4 regions of the Streptomyces sp. NPDC045431 genome follow, and region 1 is predicted to be linked to each of the others. Evidence: riboswitches for the same ligand, from Rfam matches in the RefSeq annotation. Region 1 holds a riboswitch; each other region holds the start of a gene.

Region 1 (3,900 bases):
CCGAACTGGTCGTGCGTCACCCGGTCCCCGACCGCCAGCGCGATCACCGGCTTGTCGGTCGTACGCCGCGTGGCGAAGCCCGACGGGCCGGAGCGGGAGCGCGAGGACGACAGCGACGCGGTGATCCCGGAGGCCGGGCCGCCGGACGACGGCTTGGCCATCGCGCCCGTGCGCTTCCACTCCAGGTGCTGGGCCGGGATCTCCTCCAGGAACCGCGAGGGCGGGTTGTACGAGGGCTGGCCCCAGGCGCTGCGCATCGACGACCGCGTGAGGTAGAGCCGTTCGCGGGCGCGCGTGATGCCGACGTACGCGAGGCGCCGCTCCTCCTCCAGCTCCTTGGTCTGGCCGAGGGCGCGCATGTGCGGGAAGACGCCGTCCTCCATGCCCGTCAGGAACACCACCGGGAACTCCAGGCCCTTGGCGGTGTGCAGCGTCATCAGCGTGATGACGCCGGAGCCCTCCTCGTCCTCGTCCGGGATCTGGTCGGAGTCGGCGACGAGCGCCACCTGCTCCAGGAACTCGGCGAGCGTGCCGGGGTTCTCGCCGCGCTCCTGCTCGAACTCCAGGGCCACGGCGGCGAGCTCCTGGAGGTTCTCGATGCGGGTCTCGTCCTGCGGGTCGGTGGAGGCCTGCAGTTCGGCGAGGTACCCGGTGCGCTCCAGGACCGCCTCCAGGACCACGGCCGGACCGGCGCCGGATTCGGCGATGGTGCGCAGCTCGTCGAGGAGCGTGTTGAAGCGCTTCACGGCGTTCGCGGAGCGCGCCGCCATGCCGTACGCCTCGTCGACGCGGCGCAGCGCCTGCGGGAAGGTGATCTTCTCGCGGAGGGCCAGCGCCTCGATCATCGCCTCGGCGCGGTCGCCGATGCCCCGCTTGGGCACGTTGAGGATGCGGCGCAGCGGGACGCTGTCCTCCGGGTTCGCCAGCACGCGCAGATACGCCAGGACGTCCCGGACCTCCTTGCGCTCGTAGAAGCGGACGCCGCCGACGACCTTGTACGGCAGGCCGACGCGGATGAAGATCTCCTCGAAGACGCGGGACTGGGCGTTCGTCCGGTAGAAGATCGCGACGTCGCCGGCCTTCGCCTCGCCCGCGTCCGTCAGCCGGTCGATCTCGTCGGCGACGAACTGCGCCTCGTCGTGCTCGGTGTCCGCGACGTACCCGGTGATGCGCGAGCCGGGGCCGGCGTTCGTCCACAGGTTCTTGGGGCGGCGGCTCTCATTGCGCTCGATCACGGCGTTGGCCGCGGAGAGGATGGTCTGGGTGGAGCGGTAGTTCTGCTCCAGCAGGATCGTCGTCGCGTCCGGGTAGTCCTCCTCGAACTGGAGGATGTTGCGGATGGTGGCGCCGCGGAAGGCGTAGATCGACTGGTCGGCGTCACCGACGACGCACAACTCGGCCGGGGCGAGGTCGTCGTAACCCGTCCCCACCAGTTCGCGTACGAGCGTGTACTGGGCGTGGTTGGTGTCCTGGTACTCGTCGACGAGGACGTGGCGGAAGCGGCGGCGGTAGTGCTCGGCGACGTCCGGGAACGCCTGGAGCAGGTGGACCGTCGTCATGATGATGTCGTCGAAGTCCAGGGCGTTGGCCTCGCGCAGCCGCGCCTGGTACATCCGGTACGCCTCGGCGAGCGTCTTCTCGAAACCGTCGGCGGCCTGGTCGGCGAAGGTCTCCTCGTCGATCAGCTCGTTCTTGAGGTTGGAGATCTTGGCGCTGAAGGACTTCGGCGGGAACTTCTTCGGGTCGAGGTCCAGGTCGCGGCAGACCAGCGCCATGAGCCGCTTGGAGTCGGCGGCGTCGTAGATCGAGAAGGACGACGTGAAGCCGAGCCTCTTCGACTCTCGGCGCAGGATGCGGACGCACGCACTGTGGAAGGTCATCACCCACATGGCGTTGGCGCGCGGGCCGACGAGCTGCTCGACGCGCTCCTTCATCTCGCCGGCGGCCTTGTTGGTGAAGGTGATCGCCAGTATCTGGCCCGGGTGGACGTGCCGGGTGGCCAGCAGGTGGGCGATGCGGTGGGTGAGCACCCGGGTCTTGCCGGAGCCCGCACCGGCCACGATGAGCAGCGGCGAGCCGGTGTGGACGACGGCGGCGCGCTGCTGGTCGTTCAGCCCCTCCAGCAGCGCGGCGGGGTCCACGACGGTGCGCGGCGCACCGTCGCGGTGGTACGCGTCCCGGGCCGGGGGCACGTCGAAGCGGTCCCCGAAGAGGTCGTGCGGGACCTCCTCCGGGGCCGGGGCGTGGCCCTCGGCGTCCTCGGGGGGCGGCGGCGGTTCCTCGGAGGTGTGGTTCCGCAGGTCCGCCAGGAAGCTGTCGTCAAAGAGGCTGCTCATCGCCTATCGAGTCTAGGCCGCCCCACTGACAGTCGGGGCCGAACAGACTTCGTCGCAGAGCGCGATGACACATAAGCACCGCGTAAAGGTCACGAAAATGTATCCGGCATATCGAACATCATCCTTCACAGCACCACCACACGTTGGCTAGCGTGCCGCACAAGCGGACCGTTCCCTCATCGGCGAACCACGCCGATCGGACCGCCCACGCCGAATCCACTCTCCCCGCACGGGAGTTGGAACCGGGGACCCACCATGCACCATGGGGTGAATCGGCCGCTTCCGCAGGCCGTAGGGCACCTTCCGTTCGCCCGAACCCGCCGGTTGACCCGGTAGGCGGTCTACGGAAGGAGATGCCGGCCTTGGCGTCGCATCGCAAGCCGCGCAGCAGCACCACCCGCACGTTCGGTTCGTTTGGCACGTTCGGTACGAATTCCCCCGCCGTCGGGGTCACGACGGCCGCCATCGCCTCGGTCACGACCCTGCTGTCCGCCCAGTCGGCCGAGGCCGCGCCGGGCCGGCCGACGGTGGAGGAGGTGCAGAGGAAGATCGACGACCTCTACCGGCAGGCCGGAGGCACGGGTACGCAGGCGCAGCGGTACGCCCAGCCCGTGCGGCCCGCCCCGCCGGCCCAGCCCGTGCGGCCGGCCCAGCCCGTCGAGCCCGCCCCGCCCAGCCCGTACGTCCCGCACATCGAGGCGGAGCCGACCGCGAGGCCCGACAACGATGCCGTCGAGGCCGCCGAGGCGTGGAAGGCGGAGATCCCGGCCCCGCGGGCCGAGCCCGCGAAGACCCCCGAGGCGCTGCGCGCCGGCAAGCGGACGGTGCAGCGCAAGCTCGCGGAGGCGCACGCCCTGCTGGCGCGGGAGGAGACGCGGACGGAGACGCTGAGCGAGACGCCGACCGGGACGCCGACCGGGACGCGGGCGGAGGCCCCGGCGTACGGGCCGGAAGCCCGCGGGACCGAGAACGGAACCGGTCACGGGCCCGACCGCACCGCGGCCGAAGCGGACAAGGTGCTGGCCTTCGCCCGCGCCCAGCTCGGCAAGCCGTACGTCTGGGGCGCGGCCGGCCCGAGCTCGTACGACTGCTCCGGCCTGACCCAGGCGGCCTGGAAGGCGGCGGGCGTCGACCTGCCGCGGACCACCTGGGAGCAGGCCCGCGTCGGCACGCGCGTCTCCATGGACGAGCTGCGCCCCGGCGACCTGGTGTTCTTCTACGACGACATCAGCCACGTCGGCGTCTACCAGGGCGACGGCGTGATGATCCACGCCCCGCGCCCCGGGATGAACGTCCGCGAGGACGCGGTCCACTCCATGCCGCTGTACGGCTGCGTGCGCCCCGCCTGAGGGGCCCGCCTGAGGGGGGCGGCCCGCCCGTGGGAAGCGGGCCGCTCAGGTCACATCAGGTCCAGAGCGTCGCGATGAAGATGTTGGCGACGGTGAGGCCGCCCACGGCGCCGAACAGCGCCTTGTCGACCGTCTCCTCGTCCCGCTTGACGTAGACCAGACCGAGAATGACGACCAGGATCGCCAGCTTCACGCCGATCTTGATGTTGTTCACG
Region 2 (3,900 bases), on a different contig from region 1:
CTGCTGTTCCTCTTCCGCAGACGGGAGTTCACGGGCGTCGTCGACGGCGTCGTGACGGCGGGTTTCACGGCGACCGGCTTCGCCTTCACCGAGAACATCCTGTACCTGGGGAACGCCTTCGGGGAGGACCAGCAGCTCGGGGCGACCGGCCTCGCCTCGGTCACGGCCGCGACCTTCTTCGTACGGGTCGTGATGTCGCCCTTCGCGCACCCGCTGTTCACGGTCTTCACCGGCCTGGGCTTCGGCATCGCCGCCGTCAGCGCGCGCCGCAAGCGCGTACGCCGCATCGCGCTGCCCCTGCTCGGGCTCCTGCTGGCGATGGGCATGCACGCGATGTGGAACGGCTCGGTGTCGTTCTTCGGCCCCTGGGGGTTCTACGCGGTCTACGCGGCGTTCATGCTGCCAGCCTTCGGGCTGATGACCTGGCTGGTGATCTGGACCCGCCAGCGCGAGCTGCGCACCATATCCGGCGAGCTGCCCGCGTACGCGGCGGCCGGCTGGCTCTCGCCCACCGAGCCGCTGGCGCTGGCCTCCATGCGGGCGCGCGGCCTGGCCCGCGGGTACGCGGCCCGCTCCTTCGGCCCGGCGGCGGCACGGGCGGTCGGCGAGTACGAGGCGTTCGCGACGACGCTGGCGTTCCTGCGCCACCGGGCCCGCAGGGGTGCGGCGGACCCGGACTTCGTGGCGCGGGAGCAGGAGCTGCTGCACCACCTGTGGCAGCGCAAGGCGGTGGCGGGCCCGGCCCTGACGTACGCGGCGCGCGCGACGGGCCGGGTGTGGGTGCCGCCTCCGCACCGGGACTACGACGGCTACAACCCGTACCGGGTCTGAGCGGCGTTGCGCGGGCGCGGCGGACCGAACAGGGAGACCGGCGGCCCTGGCGTCGGGGGGTGGAACGCCAGGGCCACCGGAGTGCCGGGGCGGCCGGGCCTCAGGGCCGGGCCGCGGACTGCCAGGCCTCAGGGGGCCGGGCCGCAGGGGGCAGCGGAGTGGCAGGCCTCAGGCGGGCGGGCCGGGCCTCAGACCGTCAGGCCCTTGCCGCGCAGCCACGCCAGCGGGTCCACGCCGGCGCCGCCCGCCGTGTGGATTTCCAGGTGCAGGTGCGGCCCGGTCACATTGCCGGTCGCGCCGACGCGCCCGATGGTCTCGCCCGTGCCGACCTTCTGCCCGGCGCCGACCGTCATCGAGGAGAGGTGGCAGTACCAGACCTCGGTGCCGTCCTCCAGCTCCAGGACGATCCGGTAGCCGTACGAGCCGGACCAGCCGGCCGACTTGATGGTGCCGCCGTGCACGGCCTTGGCCGGGGTGCCGGTGGGGGCCGCGAGGTCGAGGCCGGTGTGGTAGCCGGAGGACCACATGTTGCCGGCCTGGCCGTAGGTGGAGGTGATCGTGTACGAGGAGGTCGGCAGCGCGTAGCTGCCGGCGAGCTCGGCCAGGCGCTCGGCCTCCGCCTTGGCCGCCGCGGCGGCCTCGGCGGCCTCGGCCTTCGCCGCCGCCTCCGCCTTGGCCTTCGCCTCGGCGGCGGCCTCCTTCTCGGCGGCGGTCTGCTGGGCCTTGGCCGCGGCGGCCGCCTGCTCGGCGGCCTCCTTCTCGGCCGCGAGCTTCGCCGCCGCGTCCGCGGACGCCTGCTGCTGCTCGGCCTGCTGGAGGATGCGGGCCCGCAGGGCCTCGCCCGCGCTCGCACCGCTGTCGGCGCGGTCCCCGGCGGACCCTTCGGCGGCGGAGGACCCGGTGGTCAGCGGCGCGGCGGCCGGCTGGGCGTCGGCGGAGGCGCCGGATCCGTCGGACCCGTCCGCACCGTCATCGGCGCCGTCGTCGGAGAGCAGGGAGCCGATGCCCGGCATGGACTCGGCGTCCGGGAGGCTGTCGGCTATCGCACCGGGCAGGTCGGGCAGGGATATGGAGACCGGCGGCTTGTCCTGCGCGGTGGCCATCCCGCCCGCGCCGACGGCCGCGATGACGCCCACACCCAGGACGGTGGAGCTACGGGCCAGCCCGCCGCGCTGCTTGACCACGCGATGGCGGCCGCGGACGGGACGGACGGTGTCCTCGGTGGGGTTCCACTCCTCCCACTGACCCTGACTCTCAGCGGGGGAACCGGAACCGGGGCCCGGACCGAAGGCATCGACGAAATGAGGGGCCGGGGAGGCCGATGGGGCAGACGGCGCTTCGGGGGCAGGCCTGTTGGACGCCACGGGGGCGCACTCCTTTCCTTCCTTCTCGCCTACCGGGTTAGCTGACGGGTTCGGAGCAGGAAGGTCTCCTTCAGGCCGCGATGCGGCCCGATTCACCCCAAGGTGGTGGTTCCCCGGTTCCCTTGCGGAATTCGGCGCGCGCGCACGGTGCCGTCGCTCTTGCGTCGGCTGGGACGACCGCGCTGCGTTATCGAACGTTAATAGACGCGGGGCCGTGTTTCCAAGCTGTTCCTACTGATCATTAACTACTTAGCCCCTGGCATACCGCCCCACAAACGGGCATTAGCAGCCAAGTTGACTGCCCCTCACGCCCCGTGGGCCTCACCACACTTCCTGACGGTTCGTCAACTGTTATGCGGAGCGCTCCACGCCGATCACCCTCCGTGCGGGACCGTCCCGGCCCGCTGCCCCTGGGGCTTGGTCACCGCGAGCAGCGCGAGGTCGTCGGTCGTCCCCCCGCCCCCCGTATGCCGCCGTACGTCCTCGACCAGGGCGTCCAGCAGCTCCCCCGGCCCCGCGAAGCTCCGCCCCGCCAGCCACTCCGCCGGCTCGTAGAAGGCCCCGCCCGCGTCCCGCGCCTCGGAGAGCCCGTCCGTGTAGAAGAGCAGCGTCGCCCCGGGCGGGAACGGCACCTCGTCCGCGCGGTCGGGCCACGGCCCCAGGTCCACCATCCCGAGCGGCAGCGCGGGCTCGGTCGGCTCCAGCCGCTTCAGGCCCCCGTCGGCGTACAGCATCAGCGGCTCCGGGTGGCCGCGGTTGACCAGCCGCACCACCGCGTCGCCGCGCGCCACCTCGGCCAGGACGGCGGTGGTGAAGCCCTCGAAGGCGTCGAGCCCGTCACGCCGGGTCCCCTCCCGCGCGAGCGCCCGCTCCAGCCGCTGCGACACCCCCTCCAGCGAGCTCTCCTGCTCGGCCGCCTCCCGGAACGCCCCGAGCACGACCGCCACCGCCTCGACGGCGCCCATCCCCTTCCCCCGTACGTCCCCGACCACCAGCCGCACCCCGTAGGGCGTGTCCTGCACGGCGTAGAGGTCGCCCCCGATGAACGCGTCCGCCTGCGCCGCCTCGTACCGCGCCGCCACCCGCAGGCCACCGATCCGCTCGGCCGGCGTCGGCAGCACGGCGCGCTGGGCGGACTCGGCGATGCCGCGGGCGGAGGCGAGCCGCTCATCGCTGCGCCGCACGACCCGGTTGATCATCAGCGCGAACGCCGAGACCGTGGCCAGGGTGACGAGCTCGGTGACGGACGGCGCCTCGTCCAGGGTGCCGCTGTGGAGGCGCAGTCCGGCCAGCGCCAGAAGGGCGGCGGTCCCGGCCACCAGCGTGATCCGCGCGGTGAAGAACGGCGCGGCGACGAGCGGGGCGGCGGTGAACAGCGGCACGGCCGTGAACCGGGGCGGCGTCAGCAGGTCGAACACCACCCCGCCGACGATCATCAGGACGGGCACCACCCGGAGGAAGCGGCGCACCTTCGCGCGCCGCGCGCTCCGACTCCAGGTCCTGTCGCCGTTGTCGCCCACGGTTACGGACGGTAGGCGGGCCGCGCGCACGCCGTCCGGAGCCGCGCCGCACGACGCCCCGCCATCGGCCGACCGGGCGACCAGGGCGTACGACATGCACATACGACGAAGGCCCGGTGCCTTGTGGCACCGGGCCTTCGTCATCAGTAGCGGGGACAGGATTTGAACCTGCGACCTCTGGGTTA
Region 3 (3,900 bases), on a different contig from region 1:
GGCGCCACCCTCGACGCACACGCCGACCACCCCGGCGTACGCGTCTCCCTGGAGGTCCCGGTCTCCCGGCTGGCCAAGGCCCTCGGCCTGGTCGCCGACGCCCTGCGCGCGCCCGCCTTCGCCGACAGCGAGGTCGAGCGCCTGGTGCGCAACCGGCTCGACGAGATCCCGCACGAGATCGCCAACCCGGCGCGCCGCGCCGCCATGCAGCTCTCCAAGGAGCTGTTCCCGGCCGACTCCCGGATGTCCCGCCCCCGCCAGGGCACCCTGGAGACGGTGGAGCGCATCGACTCCGCGGCCGTACGGGCCTTCTACGAGGCCCATGTCCGGCCCGCCACGGCCACCGCGATCGTCGTCGGCGACCTCACGGACGTCGACCTCGACGCGGTGCTCGCCGACACCCTCGGCGCCTGGACCGGCGACACCGCCGAGCCCCGCCCCGTACCGCCCGTCACGGCCGACGACACGGGCCGCGTCGTCATCGTCGACCGCCCCGGCGCCGTGCAGACGCAGCTGCTGATCGGCCGCATCGGCTCCGACCGGCACGACCGCGTCTGGCCGGCCCAGGTGCTCGGCACCTACTGCCTGGGCGGCACCCTGACCTCGCGCCTGGACCGCGTCCTGCGTGAGGAGAAGGGCTACACCTACGGCGTACGGGCCTTCGGCCAGGTGCTCCGCTCCGGTCCCGAGGGCAACGGCGCCTCGATGCTCGCCATCAGCGGCTCCGTCGACACCCCCAACACCGGCCCGGCGCTCGACGACCTGTGGAAGGTGCTGCGCACCCTCGCCGCCGAGGGCCTGACCGACGCCGAGCGGGACGTCGCCGTGCAGAACCTCGTGGGCGTCGCCCCGCTCAAGTACGAGACGGCGGCCTCGGTCGCGGGCACCCTCGCCGACCAGGTCGAGCAGCACCTCCCGGACGACTTCCAGGCGCGGTTGTACGCCCGCCTGGCCGAGACCGGGACGGTGGAGGCCACGGCCGCGGTCGTCAGCGCCTTCCCGGTGGACCGTCTCGTCACGGTGCTCGTCGGCGACGCCGCGCAGATCAAGGAGCCGGTCGAGGCGCTCGGTATCGGCGAAGTCAGCGTCGTCAGCGGCTGATTGACGGCGGATCGGCCGCGCGTCACCAGCGGAACCCCGGCATCCATGCGGATGCCGGGGTTCCGCTGTCTGTTCCCCGGTCCGCCGCATGTCCGTTTTGTTGCGGAGGTTACGTGTCTGCCCTGTGGCGTGCGCTACAAAAAACCGTGTCCGTTTGGTGATTGAAAGATCAGCCGCTTAGCGTCTGATGCGCTGTCCGCCCGCCGTACCCGCCGCATCCGCGGCACCGGGCAGCCATCGCCGAATCCCCATCGGGCGCGAGCCCGGGGAGCCGGGGACCCACACGAAGTCCCTGGGGTGAATCGGACGCCTTCGCATCCGTGCGGAGGGGTCCGTAGGAGACCTTCCTGCTCCGAACCCGTCAGCTAACCCGGTAGGCGAGAAGGAAGGAAAGGATCAGCCACCGAATGGCGTTCACCCGTGCCACCGGGAAGCACCGTGCCCCGAGCCGCCTGAGCCGTAAGAGCGCACACGTCGCCGGCGTGGCGGCCATCGCCACCACCGGCGTCATCGGAACCCTCGCTTCCCCGGCGCTCGCCGCCGACGCGGACGTCCGCGCACTGGAGGACACCGGCCTCAACCAGGCGGTCATCACCGACACGCTCGCCGAGAGCGTGGACGCCCAGGCCGAGGCGCAGGAGCGTGAGGCCGAGGAGGCCGCCGCCCGCGCCGCCGCCCAGGCCGAGGCCGAAGCCGAGGCCAAGCGCAAGGCCGAGGCCCGCGTCAAGGCCGCCCGCGAGGCGGAGGAGCGCGCCGCCCGCGAGGCCGAGCGCAAGCGCCTGAACTCCTTCACGCTCCCGGTCGCCGGTTCGTACGTCAGCACCGGCTACCAGACCGGCGGCGCCATGTGGTCCTCCGGCAGCCACACCGGCGTCGACTTCCACGCCGCCTCCGGCTCCACGGTCGTCGCCGTGGGCCTGGGCACCGTCGTCGAGGCGGGCTGGGGCGGCGCGTACGGCAACAACGTGGTGATCCGGATGGCGGACGGCATGTACACGCAGTACGGCCACCTCTCCTCCGTCAGCGTCTCGGTCGGCGAGCGGGTCATGCCCGGCCAGCAGATCGGCCTCTCCGGCTCCACCGGCAACTCCTCCGGTCCGCACCTCCACTTCGAGGCCCGCACGAGCGCCGAGTACGGCTCGGACATCGACCCGGTCGCGTACCTGCGCTCGCACGGCGTCAACGTCTGACCCGCACATTCCGCGAAGAAGGCCCCGGCTCCCCATCCGAGCCGGGGCCTTCTTCGTGCGGCTTCGTGCGGCCATTGGCCAAAAGATATCCATGGATTTCGACCGGGCATCGGAAATTCAGTCCCGTTGTCATAGAGTCGCTGAACACTCGTCACATCGGTCGGACGCACGCTGTTTCGCGCGCATTACGTCGGAGGTTCGGTATGCGCATTCCCGCGCACTCGGTATGCACGGCGATTCGCGACGACATCGTCTCCGGCGTCTTCCCGCGCGGCGCCCGCCTCACCGAGGAGCAGCTGGCGCGCCGCTACGGCGTCTCCCGCGTCCCGGTCCGCGAGGCCCTGCGGACGCTGGAGTCCGAGGGCTTCGTCACCACCCGCCGCCACGCCGGGGCGTGCGTCGCCGAGCCCACCGAGCAGGAGGCGGCCGACCTGCTGGAGGTCCGGGCGCTGCTGGAGCCGCTCGGTGCGGCGCGCGCGGCCCAGCGGCGTACCGAGGCGCACCTCAAGGTGTTGCGGGGCCTGGTCAGACTGGGCCAGGAGCGGGCGCGCCGGGGTCAGGGGGAGGACCTGCGGGCGCTCGGCGGCTGGTTCCACGAGACGCTCGCCCAGGCCTCCGGCAGTCCGGGCCTGACCGCCCTGCTGACCCAGCTGCGCCACAAGATCGCCTGGATGTACGCGGTCGAGCAGCCGGCGGCGCCCGTGGAGGCGTGGGCCGAGCACGGCGCGATCGTCGACGCGGTGGCGCGCGGCGACGCGGAACGGGCCCGGGCGCTCACCGCCCTGCACACCGAACGCTCGCTCGGCGCGCACCGGCTGCGTGTGAGGACTCCGCAACATCGCGTCAACACGGCGAGCGCCCGCATTTAACAGCGAGACCGTATACAGAAAGATTCACCGAAACGAAAAGCGGAGCCGTATCACCCGGGAATTCCGGGGCGATACGGCTCCGCTGCGATATCAGGCAGGCGCCGGAGATATCCGAGACGGATCAGACGGTCTCGGGAAGCTCCTCGAGCCCTTCGGCGACCAGCTTCGCCAGGCGGTCCAGAGCGGCGTCCGCGCCCTCCGCGTCCGACGCGAGCACGATCTCCTCGCCGCCCTGCGCACCCAGGCCGAGGACCGCGAGCATCGACGCGGCGTTCACCGGGTTGCCGTCGGCCTTGGCGATCGTCACGGGGACGCCGGCGGCCGTGGCGGCACGGACGAAGATGGAGGCGGGGCGGGCGTGCAGGCCCTCGGCCCAGCCGACGTTGACGCGGCGCTCAGCCATGGTGTTGCCCTTCGAGTTCAGGGGGTTGTCTAGACCACTCTCTCATGTTCTCCGGTGTGCATGCGAACCTGATCAATGTGCCCTGTCCACAGCACCTCCGCGACCGGTGCCCCGCACCGTAACCTGGGCCCATGCGGACCCCGTCGGATCAGCCGGAACATGCGTACCCCGACCACTGGGAAGCCGATGTCGTGCTGCGCGACGGCGGCACCGCGCGGATCAGGCCCATCACCCCGGACGACGCGGAACGCCTGGTCAGCTTCTACGAGCAGGTCTCCGACGAGTCGAAGTACTACCGGTTTTTCGCACCCTACCCCCGCCTCTCCGCCAAGGACGT
Region 4 (3,900 bases), on a different contig from region 1:
GGGCTCGGGCCTCCCATTATGGGCGGGGGGTGTGACAGCCGGGGGTGCGGGTCCGGCTCGCTACAGCGGCAGCAGGTCCGGGCGCTTGGCCGAGACGTGGTCGCCGGAGGATTCGCCGCGCAGGCGGCGGCCGATCCAGGGCACCAGGAACTCGCGGGCCCACTGGATGTCGTCGCGGCGCACTTCCAGGGTGCCGCGCGGCGGCAGGGGCGGCCACGGCTGGTCCGGGTCGGCGGGCACCTCCACGCCCAGGACCTGCCCGGCGCGCAGGGCGACACGGGTGTGGCCCTCGGCGGACAGGTGGAGCCGGTCCGCGTCCCAAGCCCGCCTGTCCTGGACGGTCTTGAGGGACCAGAGGTCCAGCACGGGGCAGCCGTAGCGGTCGGCCACGGCGCGCACATGGCCGTTGTACGTGGCGATCTTGCCGCGCAGATGGCGCAGCACCGGCACGCCGCGGGTGTCGAAGCCGGTCGTCACCAGCACGGTGCCGACCACCGAGGTCAGATCGGCGACGGCCCGCTCGAAGCGCTCGGCCACGTCGTCGGGGTCGCTGCCCGGCCGGATGATGTCGTTGCCGCCCGCGCAGAAGGTCACCAGGTCAGGGGTGAGCTCCTTCGCCCGCGGGAGCTGCTCCTCGACGATCTGGTCGAGGAGCCGGCCGCGTACGGCGAGGTTCGCGTACCGGAAGTCGTCGGGCTCGGGCAGCCGGTCGGCGAGCAGCACCGCCAGGCGGTCGGCCCAGCCGACGAACGTCCCGTCGGGTCCGGGGTCTCCGACGCCTTCGGTGAAGCTGTCACCGATCGCCACGTACGACCCGAATACGCCACTGTCTCTGAAGGTCGAATCGTCTGCCACGGGAGCACATCCTGCCTCCTTCCATGTGACCTACGCGACCGTAAGGAGGGGTTGACGTAGCGTGAGATACGCCACCGGTCAAGATTCACCCAAGCCGGAATACGCCGCCGCCCGACACCGTGGGGCACGGTGCCGGGCGGGGCGGGATCGGCGGTGTGCCGACGGTGCGTCAGATCGAGACGCCGTGCTGGCGCAGGTACGCCAGCGGGTCGATGTCCGAGCCGTAGCTGGGGCTGGTGCGGATCTCGAAGTGCAGGTGCGGGCCGGTGGAGTTGCCGGTGGAGCCGGAGAGGCCGATCTGCTGGCCGCCGCTCACGCTCTGGCCGGAGGAGACGGAGAGCTGGGAGAGGTGGGCGTACTGCGAGTAGGTGCCGTCGGTGTGCTTGATGACGACCTCGTTGCCGTACGAGCCGCTCCAGCCGGCCGAGACGACGGTGCCGGGGCCGACGGCCTTGACGCTGGTGCCGGAGGAGGCCGCGAAGTCGACACCGGTGTGGTAGCCGGAGGACCACATGGAGCCGGAGGCGCGGTAGGGGGTGGTGATCGAGGAGTCGACCGGGGCGGTGAAGCCCGAGGCGCTGCTCTTCGGGGCGGACTGCGCCGGGGCGGCCTTGGCCGCCGGGGCCTGGGGCTTGGCGGCGGAGCGGGAGGCGCGGGCCTCACTGCGGTCCTCGTCGGCCTTCGGCTTCGCCTTGGCCGGGGCGGCCTTGGCGCCGAGGGTGAGCTCCATGCCCGGCAGGATCAGCGACGGGTCCTCGCCGATGACCTCGCGGTTGTCCTTGTACAGCTTCTGCCAGCCGCCCTTGACGTTCTTGTTGTGGGCGATCTTGGCGAGGTAGTCGCCGGCGACCACGGTGTACGTACGGGGCGCGGGCTTGGCGGCGGCCTGGGTGGTCTGCGCGGCGGCGACGACCTGCTGCGGAGCGGTCGCCGGCGCGGCGCTCTGCTCCGCGGCGTGCGCACCGGTGGCGCCGAGCAGCGGGAGGGCGATGGCCGCGCCACCGGTGCTGGCGGCGACGAAACCACGCGTGAGCGTGCTGGACTTGGGACGGCGGTGCTTACCCTTGGCGGGCATGGCGAATTCCTCTCCGGCGCCTGCGAGGTGAGCTGTCGGGTTCGGGCTGGAGATGCCCGGCCGCGTGGTGACGCGACTTAACCCCGAGCCGGTCCCGGAATTCCGGGCTCGGCGGACTTACCTTGGGTCCCCCGCTCCTGCCACACGTGGGTGGGTGCTGAATTCCGGGCCGGCGGCAGGATTCGGCGGTCCGGCCGGATTGCGGTGACCGTAGGACAGCCGGGTCGGCGCGAACAAGCCGCCGCTTTCCCTCGTGCATTCCTTTGCGCCGTACCGCTACGGAATACCGGTCACCCTCCGTGGATTACGGATCATGAATTCCCGCTGGGTGCAGGGGAATTGTGGAAGAAGCCCGGCCACGGACGGTCACTTTTATGACGCTGCTCACGTGCCGAGACCCATCTCCCTTGCTATCGGGGCAGGTTATGCCGAACGCCCCAATACGGACAGAAGCGTCATACCTCGACGAGCCGTCGCGGCGGCCGCGGCCACGGCCGCGCGGATGATTGCCCCGGGAACCCAATGTCGTATCGTCGGATCGCGACATCGTCGGCGGCCGGCGCCGACGTCAGACGCGGAGGAGTCCCCGTGACGCAGCAGGTGCCGCAGGCCCCGTCGAGCGAGCCCGATCTGTCCGGTGTGCGTAATTTCCGGGACGTGGGCGGGCTGCCGACGGTGGACGGGCTCCGCGTCCGGCACGGGCGGCTCTACCGCAGCGGCCACCTGGCGCACGCCACCGGTGAGGACGCGGCGTTCCTCGGCTCCCTCGGGCTGCACACGATCTTCGACTTCCGCAACGCCGCCGACCAGAAGCTCGAAGGCCCGGACATCGAGCTCCCCGGCGTCCGGAACGTGAACATCCCGCTCACCGACCCGGCCGACGGCGCCGAGTTCTGGCGGATGGTCCGTGACGGCGACCTCGACCAGCTGCGCTCGATCCTCGCGGACGGCCAGGCGGCGGCGCGGATGTCCGAGTCGTACCGCATGATCATCAAGGAGCGCACGGCGGAGCACAGCCGTGTGCTGCACGCCCTCGCCGAGGACAGCGTCCCGGCGCTGATGCACTGCGCGGCGGGCAAGGACCGGGCGGGGCTGTCGATCGCGGTGACGCTGCTCGCGGTCGGCGTGGAGCGGGAGGCCATCGAGGCGGACTACCTCAAGTCCAACGACCCGCACCGCCGCTACAAGGTGCACCGCAGCGACAGCTCCCCGGCCGGTATGTCGCCCGAGGTGATGGAGCTGCTCAGCCCGCTCTTCGACGCGCGCCTGGAGTACCTGGGGGCGGCCTTCGCGACGATCGAGGAGACCTGGGGCACGACCGAGCGGTACCTCTCCGAGGGCCTGAAGCTGGCGCCCGAGACGCGGGAGCGGCTGCGCGAGCGGCTCGTCGACGCGGGCTGAGCCCCGGGCCCGGGCGGGCCGCCGTCAGCCGGTGCCCAGCGCGAAGAGCAGGTACAGGAACGCCGCGAAGAGGTGGCCCGCCACCAGGTAGGCGAAGAGCCGGATGACGAGCCCGCGCGGGAACTTCACTTCGTAGGACATGGGGTTCTCCCTCTCCGGGGGTCCGTCAGCGGTGGGTGCCGGTGCCGCCGAGGCACAGGTCTGCCGCGGCGCTCCGCAGCAGCGTGTGCACGAAGAGCAGCTCGGCGCCGCGGCGGCCGGCCGCGGCGATGCGGTGCGGGGTCAGCGAGTCGAAATGCGCGCTGTCGCCGGGGTCCAGGACGTGGACCACGTCACCGAGCACGAGCCGTACCCGGCCGGTGAGGACGTACAGCCACTCCTCCCCCGGGTGGACGCGTACGAGATCGCTCTGCCCGGCGGCGTACGGCACCTCCACGCGCAGGGCCTGCAGGGCGCGGCCCGCGCCGCCGGCCTGGTGGTACGTCCAGCCGTCCGCCTCCACGGGCTCGGCGCGCCCGGCGCGGACGATCGGGTCGCGCTCCGGCGGCACCTCGCCGAGCAGCTCGGAC

What was found. A riboswitch is a leader RNA that binds a small molecule or an ion and turns the genes downstream of it on or off. The one in region 1 is predicted to bind cyclic di-AMP.
Region 2: another riboswitch for cyclic di-AMP. It lies ahead of AB0A69_RS33275 (M23 family metallopeptidase); the one in region 1 lies ahead of AB0A69_RS16065 (NlpC/P60 family protein).
Region 3: another riboswitch for cyclic di-AMP. It lies ahead of AB0A69_RS26695 (M23 family metallopeptidase); the one in region 1 lies ahead of AB0A69_RS16065 (NlpC/P60 family protein).
Region 4: another riboswitch for cyclic di-AMP. It lies ahead of AB0A69_RS04615 (LysM peptidoglycan-binding domain-containing M23 family metallopeptidase); the one in region 1 lies ahead of AB0A69_RS16065 (NlpC/P60 family protein).

Annotation. Positions count from the first base shown of each region.
Region 1 is NZ_JBEZAQ010000006.1:135,142-139,041, forward strand. It holds gene pcrA (DNA helicase PcrA) at 1-2,336, opposite strand, end outside; cyclic di-AMP (ydaO/yuaA leader) riboswitch at 2,535-2,691, shown strand; gene AB0A69_RS16065 (NlpC/P60 family protein) at 2,690-3,685, shown strand; gene AB0A69_RS16070 (hypothetical protein) at 3,741-3,900, opposite strand, start outside.
Region 2 is NZ_JBEZAQ010000034.1:16,055-19,954, forward strand. It holds gene AB0A69_RS33270 (PrsW family intramembrane metalloprotease) at 1-831, shown strand, start outside; gene AB0A69_RS33275 (M23 family metallopeptidase) at 1,020-2,195, opposite strand; cyclic di-AMP (ydaO/yuaA leader) riboswitch at 2,207-2,342, opposite strand; gene AB0A69_RS33280 (PP2C family protein-serine/threonine phosphatase) at 2,570-3,631, opposite strand; tRNA gene AB0A69_RS33285 (tRNA-Met) at 3,863-3,900, opposite strand, start outside.
Region 3 is NZ_JBEZAQ010000016.1:94,498-98,397, forward strand. It holds gene AB0A69_RS26690 (pitrilysin family protein) at 1-1,101, shown strand, start outside; cyclic di-AMP (ydaO/yuaA leader) riboswitch at 1,330-1,496, shown strand; gene AB0A69_RS26695 (M23 family metallopeptidase) at 1,509-2,291, shown strand; gene AB0A69_RS26700 (GntR family transcriptional regulator) at 2,495-3,160, shown strand; gene AB0A69_RS26705 (HPr family phosphocarrier protein) at 3,282-3,563, opposite strand; gene AB0A69_RS26710 (GNAT family N-acetyltransferase) at 3,695-3,900, shown strand, end outside.
Region 4 is NZ_JBEZAQ010000002.1:53,901-57,800, forward strand. It holds gene AB0A69_RS04610 (SGNH/GDSL hydrolase family protein) at 61-855, opposite strand; gene AB0A69_RS04615 (LysM peptidoglycan-binding domain-containing M23 family metallopeptidase) at 1,025-1,930, opposite strand; cyclic di-AMP (ydaO/yuaA leader) riboswitch at 1,935-2,093, opposite strand; gene AB0A69_RS04620 (tyrosine-protein phosphatase) at 2,519-3,331, shown strand; gene AB0A69_RS04625 (DUF6126 family protein) at 3,356-3,472, opposite strand; gene AB0A69_RS04630 (helix-turn-helix domain-containing protein) at 3,498-3,900, opposite strand, start outside.